3 regions of the Halobacillus sp. 12SKB genome follow, and region 1 is predicted to be linked to each of the others. Evidence: riboswitches for the same ligand, from Rfam matches in the RefSeq annotation. Region 1 holds a riboswitch; each other region holds the start of a gene.
What was found. A riboswitch is a leader RNA that binds a small molecule or an ion and turns the genes downstream of it on or off. The one in region 1 is predicted to bind thiamine pyrophosphate.
Positions count from the first base shown of each region.

Region 2: another riboswitch for thiamine pyrophosphate. It lies ahead of ACQ4XT_RS13880 (YkoF family thiamine/hydroxymethylpyrimidine-binding protein); the one in region 1 lies ahead of thiW (energy coupling factor transporter S component ThiW).
Region 3: another riboswitch for thiamine pyrophosphate. It lies ahead of thiT (energy-coupled thiamine transporter ThiT); the one in region 1 lies ahead of thiW (energy coupling factor transporter S component ThiW).

Region 1 covers NZ_JBRFWR010000001.1:1,306,700-1,309,973, reverse strand. Annotated here, with positions in the region: gene thiD (bifunctional hydroxymethylpyrimidine kinase/phosphomethylpyrimidine kinase) at 1-625, opposite strand, end outside; gene tenA (thiaminase II) at 622-1,308, opposite strand; TPP riboswitch at 1,351-1,456, opposite strand; gene thiW (energy coupling factor transporter S component ThiW) at 1,462-1,950, opposite strand; TPP riboswitch at 2,043-2,152, opposite strand; gene ACQ4XT_RS06475 (DUF3221 domain-containing protein) at 2,264-2,797, shown strand; gene ACQ4XT_RS06470 (PucR family transcriptional regulator) at 2,820-3,274, opposite strand, start outside.
Region 2 covers NZ_JBRFWR010000001.1:2,796,152-2,799,425, forward strand. Annotated here, with positions in the region: gene ACQ4XT_RS13870 (ABC transporter ATP-binding protein) at 1-909, opposite strand, end outside; gene ACQ4XT_RS13875 (ECF transporter S component) at 906-1,484, opposite strand; gene ACQ4XT_RS13880 (YkoF family thiamine/hydroxymethylpyrimidine-binding protein) at 1,481-2,083, opposite strand; TPP riboswitch at 2,174-2,276, opposite strand; gene ACQ4XT_RS13885 (hypothetical protein) at 2,393-2,623, opposite strand; gene ACQ4XT_RS13890 (DUF420 domain-containing protein) at 2,805-3,274, opposite strand, start outside.
Region 3 covers NZ_JBRFWR010000001.1:3,572,701-3,575,974, reverse strand. Annotated here, with positions in the region: gene ACQ4XT_RS17815 (SDR family oxidoreductase) at 152-1,057, shown strand; gene ACQ4XT_RS17810 (alpha/beta hydrolase) at 1,011-1,751, shown strand; TPP riboswitch at 1,833-1,932, shown strand; gene thiT (energy-coupled thiamine transporter ThiT) at 2,021-2,587, shown strand; gene ACQ4XT_RS17800 (phospholipase D family protein) at 3,255-3,274, shown strand, end outside.

The DNA.
Region 1 (3,274 bases):
CATGCGTATTCGAAGAATCAATACGTTCGGATTCAAATTCATAGACACGCCCCCCATCATATAAAAAATCAACCGCTCTTCCATTGAGATGGCCCCCTTTGACAAGGGCCGCATCCGCACCTAATTCTTTCACAATTACTTCGGCCGCTTCTTTCATATCTGCTTCTGTTTCAATTTCCCCTCCAACAAGCACTTCCGTTTCCGGAATGTTGGGAGTGACGAGCGATGTCTTTGGTACAAGATATTCTTTCAAAAAGCGCTGGTCTTCTTTTTCAATCAACGGGTCGCCACTCTGGGCAACCATGACAGGGTCCATGACGTAAGGAGCATCCACCTCATCCAACCATTCACTAATGACTCTCATCATTTTCTTGTTGGCAATCATTCCTGTTTTCAGTGCATGAACAGGCATGTCTTCAGAAATTGCTTTCAGTTGACTCATAATAAAATTTTCCGGGAGGTGGTGGACATCCTTCACACCTGTCGTATTTTGAGCAACAACCGAGGTCACAACACTCATGCCATAACTCTTCAGCTCCTGGAACGTTTTCAAGTCTGCTTGAATACCTGCACCCCCGCTCGGATCTGTTCCGGCGATCGTCAACGCACATGATACATTCGTCATCTCACACCCTCCTTTTCACAAGGCCATTGCTCTTGAGTGTAAGCCATATCCCAAAAGGCGTATTCCAGCTGACAACTTTTTCGGAAGGCTGCCCTCATACGGTGCTCTTCCGGTTCAGACGCTTGTTCAGCACACTGATCAAGCCGTTCACATAACACCGCCGTCAGACTCTTCACTTCCGTATTGGCATAAAACTCAATCCACGGGAGGTAGGGATGATCAGGTTCTGGATGATAGGTGTTCATCAGCTCCACCCCGATTTCATAATAGGTCCAAGGACACGGGAGCAAAGCTGCTAATATTTCTCCGATGCCTCCTTGATAGGCATGGAAAAGCATATGTTTGATATAGTGGTCAGCGGTCGGCGGCAATGGATACCCTTGCAGTTTTTCATAAGGAACGCCAATCTGTTCGCAAAAGTTGTTGTGAGGGTGAACTTCACTGTTTAATACAAAATCGATTTGTTCATTAAACAATTGAATGTCTTCCCTGCCCGGAGACTTGGAAATTGCGATTCCATAGACATGCATAAAGGCATTCAGATACTCATAATCAGCTTTAATATAGTGAATCAAGGCTTCTTTTGGAACCTCTCCTTTCCCGATGCCCTGGATAAAGGGATGGGAGAAGATTTTTTGATAGATATCCTGATTTTCTTTTCTTAATTGATTGGAAAAAGACATGATAGAGCCTCCTATTATTCTTGGAAGCTACTAGAGGACAGAAGGGGATTCTTACTACTTCCCTCCGCCGGCATGACCCGGATCAGGTATTGAGGGACCAAGGAATGTCTCCTTATCTCAGCGATTACTCGCGCCCCTAGCAGTTTCCGTGTATTATGGTTGTAAGATCATGTTTTCAACTTTCACTCGTGATAAAATGAAGATAGCAATCAAAGCCCCCGAGACACTGCTTACGACAAAAGAAGGAACAAACGCGAAAACACCAGCTGTACTTCCCATTAAGACGTGTGCAATCGGTACAGCTGCCAAAGCCCCGATGACTCCAGTGCCTAGAACTTCACCAATCACCGCAGACCTTTTTCTTTCATACATTCGGTAACAAAGCCCTGCCAACAATGCACCAAACATTCCGCCCGGAAAAGCAAGAAAGGTGCCGAGACCTAATAACAAACGTAAGAGCCCGATGACAAAAGCAATCATGACCGCCGGGACGGGTCCAAGCACCACCGCCGCGATCACATTAACCGCATGCTGAACAGGATAAGCTTTCGCTATTCCAGCCGGAAACCAGAGAAATTGAGCCCCAAGCGTACCAATGGCAACAAGCACAGCCATCGTTGTGATTAATTTTGTGTTTCTCATTATTCACCACCTTCCGTACAGGAGCTGAATGGGTCCATATAAAAAAGCCAGATCCTTAGAGGACCTGGCCTGGTATGCAGTAAGTCGATACACGTATCGTCTGACTACTTCCCTCCGCTGGCATTAACCAGATCAGGTTCGTAAGAGTCAGAAAGCTTGCTCGCTTTCCTCTCAGCCCATTCAGGCTCCCCTAGTAGTTTCATAAACTTATTCGCTTGGTGATTTTCATCATAACAAAGTTGGATGTTTCTGTCATGTGAAACTTTTCCTCCCGTTCAAACGTCAACATTAATAGATAAGGAGTGTGGGAATGATGAAAATAAGGTGGATGCTTGGTATGTTCATAGTTTTCTCTTTATCCCTTACTGCATGTGGGCTTTCAGAGACAAAAGAAGTAGACCAGAATGAAGTGGAAGCAGAAGCCTCCGATCCGGTCATGAGCGGGTTTGTCATGGAGCAGGATGAGGACAGTATCCTGGTTGTCACGCCGATGGATGATGGATCAGGCGAAGAAGGACGGGCCATGTGGGTATCTAATGCCCCTGAAGGCCTATGGGTCGGCAAACAGGTCGAGGTCTGGGTAGACGGGGATATCGCTGAGTCCTACCCTGAACAAGCCACCGCTGAAAAAGTCCAGGAACTTGAAATGAGTGAAGTCCAGGGAGCAGATTTAAAAGCTTCTGAAGCTCTTTCTACTGCATTATCTGAAAAAGAACCAGAAAAGGCCGATGTGCTGATTGTTTCTCTGCTTTCTTTTGATGAAGAATCCGACCAGTGGACCGTCAAGCTGGATCGACGCGGGACAAATGAGGGCGAATGGAAAACGACCGTCAAAGATGAAAAATAGAGCGCTATCCCGAGGGAGCGCTCTATGCATCGACTTTTTTCAAAAGCCATAACCTTACGCTGAGCTCCAGCAAAAAGAGGTCATCAGCATTGAGAAGAGACAGCCCGGTCAAATGTTCAATGTTTCTCAATCTGTGCAGCAAAGATTGCCGGTGCAAATTCAGCGCACGAGCCGTCTGGCTGACATTGCTATTGTATTTATTGTAGACCATAAACGTATGAATCAGTTCTGTCTGCCGCTTCTGATCATAATCAATCAGCTTTTCTAATGTATCTGAAACAATCGCTCCGATTTCTTCTTCGTGGGACAGTGCCATGAGCAGGCGATTCATTCTTGTATCACTGAAAAATGTCCGCTCCCCTTCTTCATGCTGCTGACCGATTTTCAGAGCCGTTTCCGCCTCTTCATAGCTTTTATGAAAAACCTGATATCCCCCTTTATGACAGGAAATGCCCCAGCTGATCATAATCCCTTTCA
Region 2 (3,274 bases), 1.5 Mb from region 1:
CCGCAAAATCGATTTCCAATGCACATTCTCTGTTTTCAACAACACCTTACCAGCAGATTCCGCAGGAGGATTCTCTGGGAAAGCAACAGCCGGCATTTCTCCGATGTGAAGCGGGTAGGGAGGCGTCCATTCCTGTTCCAGAGCTGTCCTTGTAGCATAAGGAAGCTGGATGCCCATCTCATGAATGTCCCGGGCGTAGGTTTTCAAATGGTCGTGAAGCGGACCATCGTAGGCGAGCTCCCCACCTTCATTAATGATGAGGACCCGATCCAACAAGTCCAGCCAGCCTTCCAGCTTATGTTCGATGACAAGCAGGGTGAAAGAGAGCTCCTTTTTCAACCTCTTCAAAAGCTGGATGAATTCCTTCCTCGCCACCGGATCCAAATTCGCCGTCGGTTCATCGAGGATCAACACCTCAGGTTCCATCGCGAGAATGCAGGCAAGGGCGACTTTCTGCTTCTGCCCGCCGGAGAGGCTGGAGATGTTCTCCGTTTTGAAAGCTTCCATTCCGACCGATCGTAAAGCCCTATCCACTTTTTCCACCATCAACGCATAAGGGGTATTCAAGTTCTCAAGCCCGAAGGCCACTTCATCCTCAACAGTGATCATGCAGAACTGCGTCTCCGGATCCTGGAAAACGACGCCGACGTTCTGTGCCATTTCACCAGCGGGGTAGGAGTCGGTCCTCCGTCCTTTCACATGGATTTCTCCCTCCATGGAACCGTCGAGTTCTCTCGGATAGAGTCCATTCAGGCAGTGGGTGAGGGAGCTTTTCCCCGACCCGCTCGGACCGAGGATCAGCATGCTTTCTCCTTCATCGATGGAAAAATTCAGCCGGGACAGCACAGGCTTTCGCCTTTCCTCATAATGAAGGGTGAGGTCCTCGACGCGTATCACTTCCTGACTCATGCCGCATGCTTCCTTCGGTGTTCTTTTCCGAGAGCGAAGCTTGAGAGGACACCCGTTTTCGCTAAGGCGTCACTGAGCGCTTTGCCTGCGACACCTGAAATGATGGCGCCGCTGATGATGCGGGCGATGAACATGGCGGCGACGTACCCGGTACTGAGTGCTGCATAACCGGATAGGAAGTAACCCCAGACGAAGCTGAACACAGCGGCCATTACACCGGCAAGCATGAGGGTGAACAGGTCATAACGCTTGTACCTCGTCATCGCGAAGGCCGATTCTGCGCCGAGCCCCTGGATCATCCCTGAAACAAGAAGCATCGGGCCGACCGCATTGCCGAGCAGCACTTCGACCGCGGCCGCAATCGTTTCCGATAAAAACGCGGCACCGGGTTTGCGGATGATGTAAGCCGCGATGATCGATACGATGAACCAGATGCCGAAGATGAGGTCATAGCCGATCGGTCCGAAAAAGCCGACGAGGATTTTCCCGACCGGAAGGAAGGCCAGGTACACGACCGCAAAGACGACAGAAAGGACGGACATGACGACGATTTCTTTCAGTTTCCAGCTGTTCATGAGCGATCATCCTTATGGGAAGGGCTGTTGGCAGAGACCGTCACGGTCATCACCGTATGCGATGAGCCGCTCGCTTCCGTTTCCCTGAACACATCCTCAAGCCCTGTGAAAATGTCGCGCGTATCCCCGTCGAGACGGGTCGAGTAGTGCGCAGGCGTGACTTCAACGCCTTTTTCTTTCATCGCTTGTATCTGACGGTAGATCGTGTCCATATAATCGCCGCCACCCATCGGATACAGAGAGAACTTCGCCGCAATCCGCTGTTCGATTTCCCTGGATTGTGGTTTGTTCAACCGTTCCTCCGACTCATCCATATGGACATCGCCGGAAGAATCCCCCGGGCAGCCAATGGAAAACGTTCCTTGAAAAGCGACATGGACACCCGTTTTCGCGATATGTAATAAAATCGCTTCGGTGACATCGAAGACATGTTCCATCCGGCCACGCACGGTCGTCGTGACGTCATCCGTCTTCATCCACACTTTCGAGCTGTCCACCTCACGTAAGCTCGCTTTGATGTAATCCACGAAATTGTCTGCCATCGGGTGTACGGAAAAAGAGCACCCCGCGATTCTTGATGTTCCACATTGATGATCCATTTCGAATTCCTCCTTTTTTGAGCACAAAAAAACTGCATCCCACGGGAATGCAGTCTACCACTCATAAAGGAAGAACCAGTCTGGTCCTTGTGAATGACGACCGCACTTCCCCACGCTAGTATTATCTAGTTCGGGTTCCAAGGGTCGGAAATTTTCCTCTCAGCCGCTTCAAGCAGCTCCCCCAGTGCAAAACGCGTATGCAGTTCTTGTACGTTGCTTCCATCGTAGCCGAGAGTCATAGATTTGTAAACCATCTTTTGCTAGAAAATAAAAGGACCGGTTCGCTCAAAAGCGGATCCGGTCCATGCCTTATGCTTTTGACAAGCGTAATTTCATCACGTTCTGATCTATGAAACAATCAATATACGGTACGCGTTCATAAGGATAATAAGTGACGGAGGTCGGCGTCACATCCATTAGTTGATAAAGGTCCTCTGTTGAAGCCACATCATTCAACACCAATTGGACGTCTTCACCAGTCAACGAGGAGAACTTGGCCGAAGTGTAACCTTCATTTTTCATAAATTGGAGTAGATCCATTGTAGTCTCCTTATTATCTGACCTTGAACCTTACATTTTCCCTGAATAGCATTAGTTGAAACATAAATCTACAGAAATCAATTAGCGGCAACTCTCTAACTGTTATTCTACTATAATAAGGTGCAGGAAGGAAGCAAATAATTTCGACAATAAACCAGGTGCTTCGTCGCGCCTTGTCGCATCAATAATAAGGGGAAATCATCAAGTAGACGATGACGCCGGTGAGACTGACATACAGCCATAACGGCATCGTCCATCGCGCGATTTTCCGGTGCTTGTCCACCTTCATCGCAAGCCCGCGGAACAATGTAAGCAGGGCAAGAGGCACGATGAGTGCAGCCAGTACGATATGGGTGATCAAGATGAAATAATAGATCCCTGCGACAATCCCTTCACCGCCGAACGATGTCGACTCCGCCATCGAATGGTACGTCAAGTACGAAACGAGGAAAAGAGCCGTCGACGTGAAAGCAGCGAAAATGAAACGCTTGTGCCACTTGACGTTTTTCCTGATGATCATGAACAAGGCAGCAAGCAGGAAAACGAACGTAAAGGAATTCAAGACGGCATTCAGGAGGGGAAGGAGTTTAATATTGAATCCAAGATCCCCGTCCACTTTCGGTAAAAACAATAAAGCTACAACGATGAGGT
Region 3 (3,274 bases), 2.3 Mb from region 1:
TTCTATCATTAATATGCCTAAAACCATACATTATGTATCGGAATTATGTCGTGATATGACGATGCGGAGCTGTTTAGGTTTCCGAGAAAGAGGAGAATAAGGGTGTGACAGCGAATGATATGGGGTAACGATTAGCACAAGGGGGAGTCAGATTATGAAACAAACCGTACTCATTACAGGAGCATCCAGTGGATTCGGTTTTCATACAGCTGTGAAATGTGCCGAAAAAGGCTTTCGTGTCATCGCCACGATGAGAAATGTAGAAAAGGCCGCCGCCTACGAAACACTTGATGAAGAAGTACGTAGCCGGATCGAAGTGTGGCCGTTGGATGTGACGGACGAACAGTCCATCGCGCGTTTTTCAGAAAAAGTGAACACGCTGGAAAGGCTGGATGTCCTCGTGAATAACGCGGGCTATGCGGTGGGTGGATTTCTTGAACAGGTGCCGCTTGAAACCTACCGGAAGCAGTTTGATACGAATGTCTTTGGTGTGATCGCCGTTACGAAAGCGGTTCTGCCACTGATGCGTGCACAGGGAAGTGGGAAGATTTTAAATGTCAGCAGTGTGAGCGGACTGATCGGTTTTCCTGGCTTATCTGCCTATGTTTCATCCAAACACGCATTGGAGGGATTATCGGAAAGTCTCCGTTTCGAAGTGAAACCGTTCGGGATCGATGTCGCGCTGATCGAGCCAGGATCTTATCAGACCAATATTTGGTCGACAGGGCTTGAAATGCCGGAAGAAGTCCAGGACCCTGAATCTCCTTACGCCGATTACATAAAAGGGTTGTGGAATGCTTTGAACAGTGAATCCCACGGCAACCCCGAGGACGTGTCTGATCTGATGACCGGACTGATGGAAAAAGAAACGCTTGTGAAACTCCGCTATCCCATAGGTCCCGGAGTTCGGGCGAATGTGTGGTTCAAACGTTTGCTGCCGTGGAAGTGGCTGGAAAAGACGGTGTTACAAAAAATTCTTGGAAAAGAGAAAGCCAAAGGAGTGGGGTTGAATGGAAAAAGTGATGCATGGAGCGGAGGAGATGCGCTTCGAGGGTAATGAAGTCGGCATTCTTGTCTCTCATGGGTTTACTGGAACAACACAGAGCATGAAGCCGTTAGTCGAAGCGTATGCAAGGTCAGGTTACACCGTCAGCTGTCCGCGATTGATAGGGCACGGAACGACCCCGGAGGACATGGAATCGTCCTCTCATCAGGACTGGGTGCAGTCCGTAGAAGAAGCATACAACTGGTTGAAAGAAAGGTGTTCGAAAATTTTTGTCGTCGGGTTATCGATGGGGGGAACCCTTGCATTATATATGGCGAGTGAGCATCGGGATATTGAAGGCGTCATTCCGATCAATGCGGCTATCGATATACCCGCACTTGAAAATAGTCAGGGAATGGACGAACGCTTCATTGATGCCATCGGCTCGGATATCAAGGATCCGGAAACCGTTGAACTTGCGTATGACCGCACACCAGTGAAATCGATCGGCGAGCTCGTCACGTTGATGGGTAAAGTGAAGGACAGGCTTGACGAAATCCACTGTCCGATCATGATTTTCGTATCGGATGAGGATCACGTCGTTCCACCTCACAATTCAGAAGTCATTTTCGAATCGGTGTTTTCTGAACACAAGGAGATTATCCATCTGGAAAACAGTTACCATGTGGCTACCCTTGATCATGACAAGGATATGATCATCGAGCGTACGCTGGAATTTTTCCAAATGTACACGAACACAAAGTGATTGCCCGGGAAATAGAAAAGGTTTTGTAATCTAGTAAAAAGTTTATTATAATAGAGACAAATCAAGAAAAGTAAACGGTATAAAGCCTTCAAGGGGAGCCTCCGGCTGAGAGTGAACATTTCGTTCTGACCCTTCGAACCTGTCAGTTAGCACTGGCGTAGGGATGGCGGCTTTTTTGATGGTGCAATGCAGAATTGGGACTCCTCCATCAGGAAGCTTCCCTATTTGGCGTTGCTTTTTTTGTGTCTTTTTTTAGGAGGAATGTTGAAATGAGAAATCGTCGCGTTTTATTTCTCGTAGAAGTTGCGATTTTTTCAGCACTCGCATTGTTGTTGGATATCATCCCGTTTTTATCTTTTAAACTGTGGGCGCAGGGAGGATCGGTATCCTTTGCGATGGTCCCTGTGTTTATCATGGCCTTTCGCTGGGGCTTAAAAGGGGGCGTCACCACCGGTTTGCTGCTGGGAATCTACCAAATCATGACAGGCGCCTATATTATGACCCCTCTCCAGGCATTTCTGGACTATGTTGTTGCCTTTGCTGTGATTGGAGGGGCAGGTTTAGTGGCGAAACCGCTATGGAAGGCGATCAAATCGAAAGAGTCCCGTCGATTGGTCGGATGGATCATCGCCGGCTGCCTGATTGGAAGTGTGCTGCGCTTTTTCGGACACTTTTTCGCAGGCATCGTTTTTTACGGCGAGTTCGCCCCGGAAGGCCAGCCGGTCTGGTTGTATTCCCTCGTCTATAATGGCGGATACATGCTGCCCGCGTTCATCCTAAGCAGTATCGTCGTTAGTCTCCTATTTGTAAAACGACCAAAACTATTAAGCCATTAACAAAAATCCCCCTCTCCATGTCGGATCATCGAGAGGGGGATTTTTTCTTTCTTTTGTTATTGTTCTTTAAGACTCAGTTTCGAGATTTTTGTTGAGTGGATGGGGCTGCGGGGAATAGCTCGCTTTCCGCGGGAGCGCGGTGAGCCTCCTCGGACTGCGTCCTGCGGGGTCTCACCCTGCACTTTTTCCCCGCAGGAGTCTCGCCCTTCCCCTCCGCCCCTTTCCATGGAAGATTCTCGAAACCACTTCTGGAATAAGAAGCTTTTCTATCAAGGAAGGAGAAGTATGAATTTTCAAAGCCGTTATTCTGGATATAAAATCCTTCTATAGAGTGCCCTTTACTATAGATAAGGAATTGCGAGAGACAATCATACATGGTAAAGAGGTTCGTTTCACTCATCCATCGAATGGGGTGGTTGGGAAGCTGCGAGACTCCCGCGGGAATGGATGGACTGGCAAGACCCCACAGGACGAAGTCCGAGGAGGCTTGCCGTCATCCCCGCAGGAAAGCGAGTTGCTTCCCTGCCACCCCTGGCTCTCAGCACAGCAAACGAACTTCGAAACATCTCAATAAATGGCGTTTTATTTATTTTTTTCTGAGATCAAGGTTTGAAACGGGGCATTATAGTGAAAATAAAATAAGCACTCTAGTTGAGGAGGCTACATAATGAACCGTTTAAAACGGAT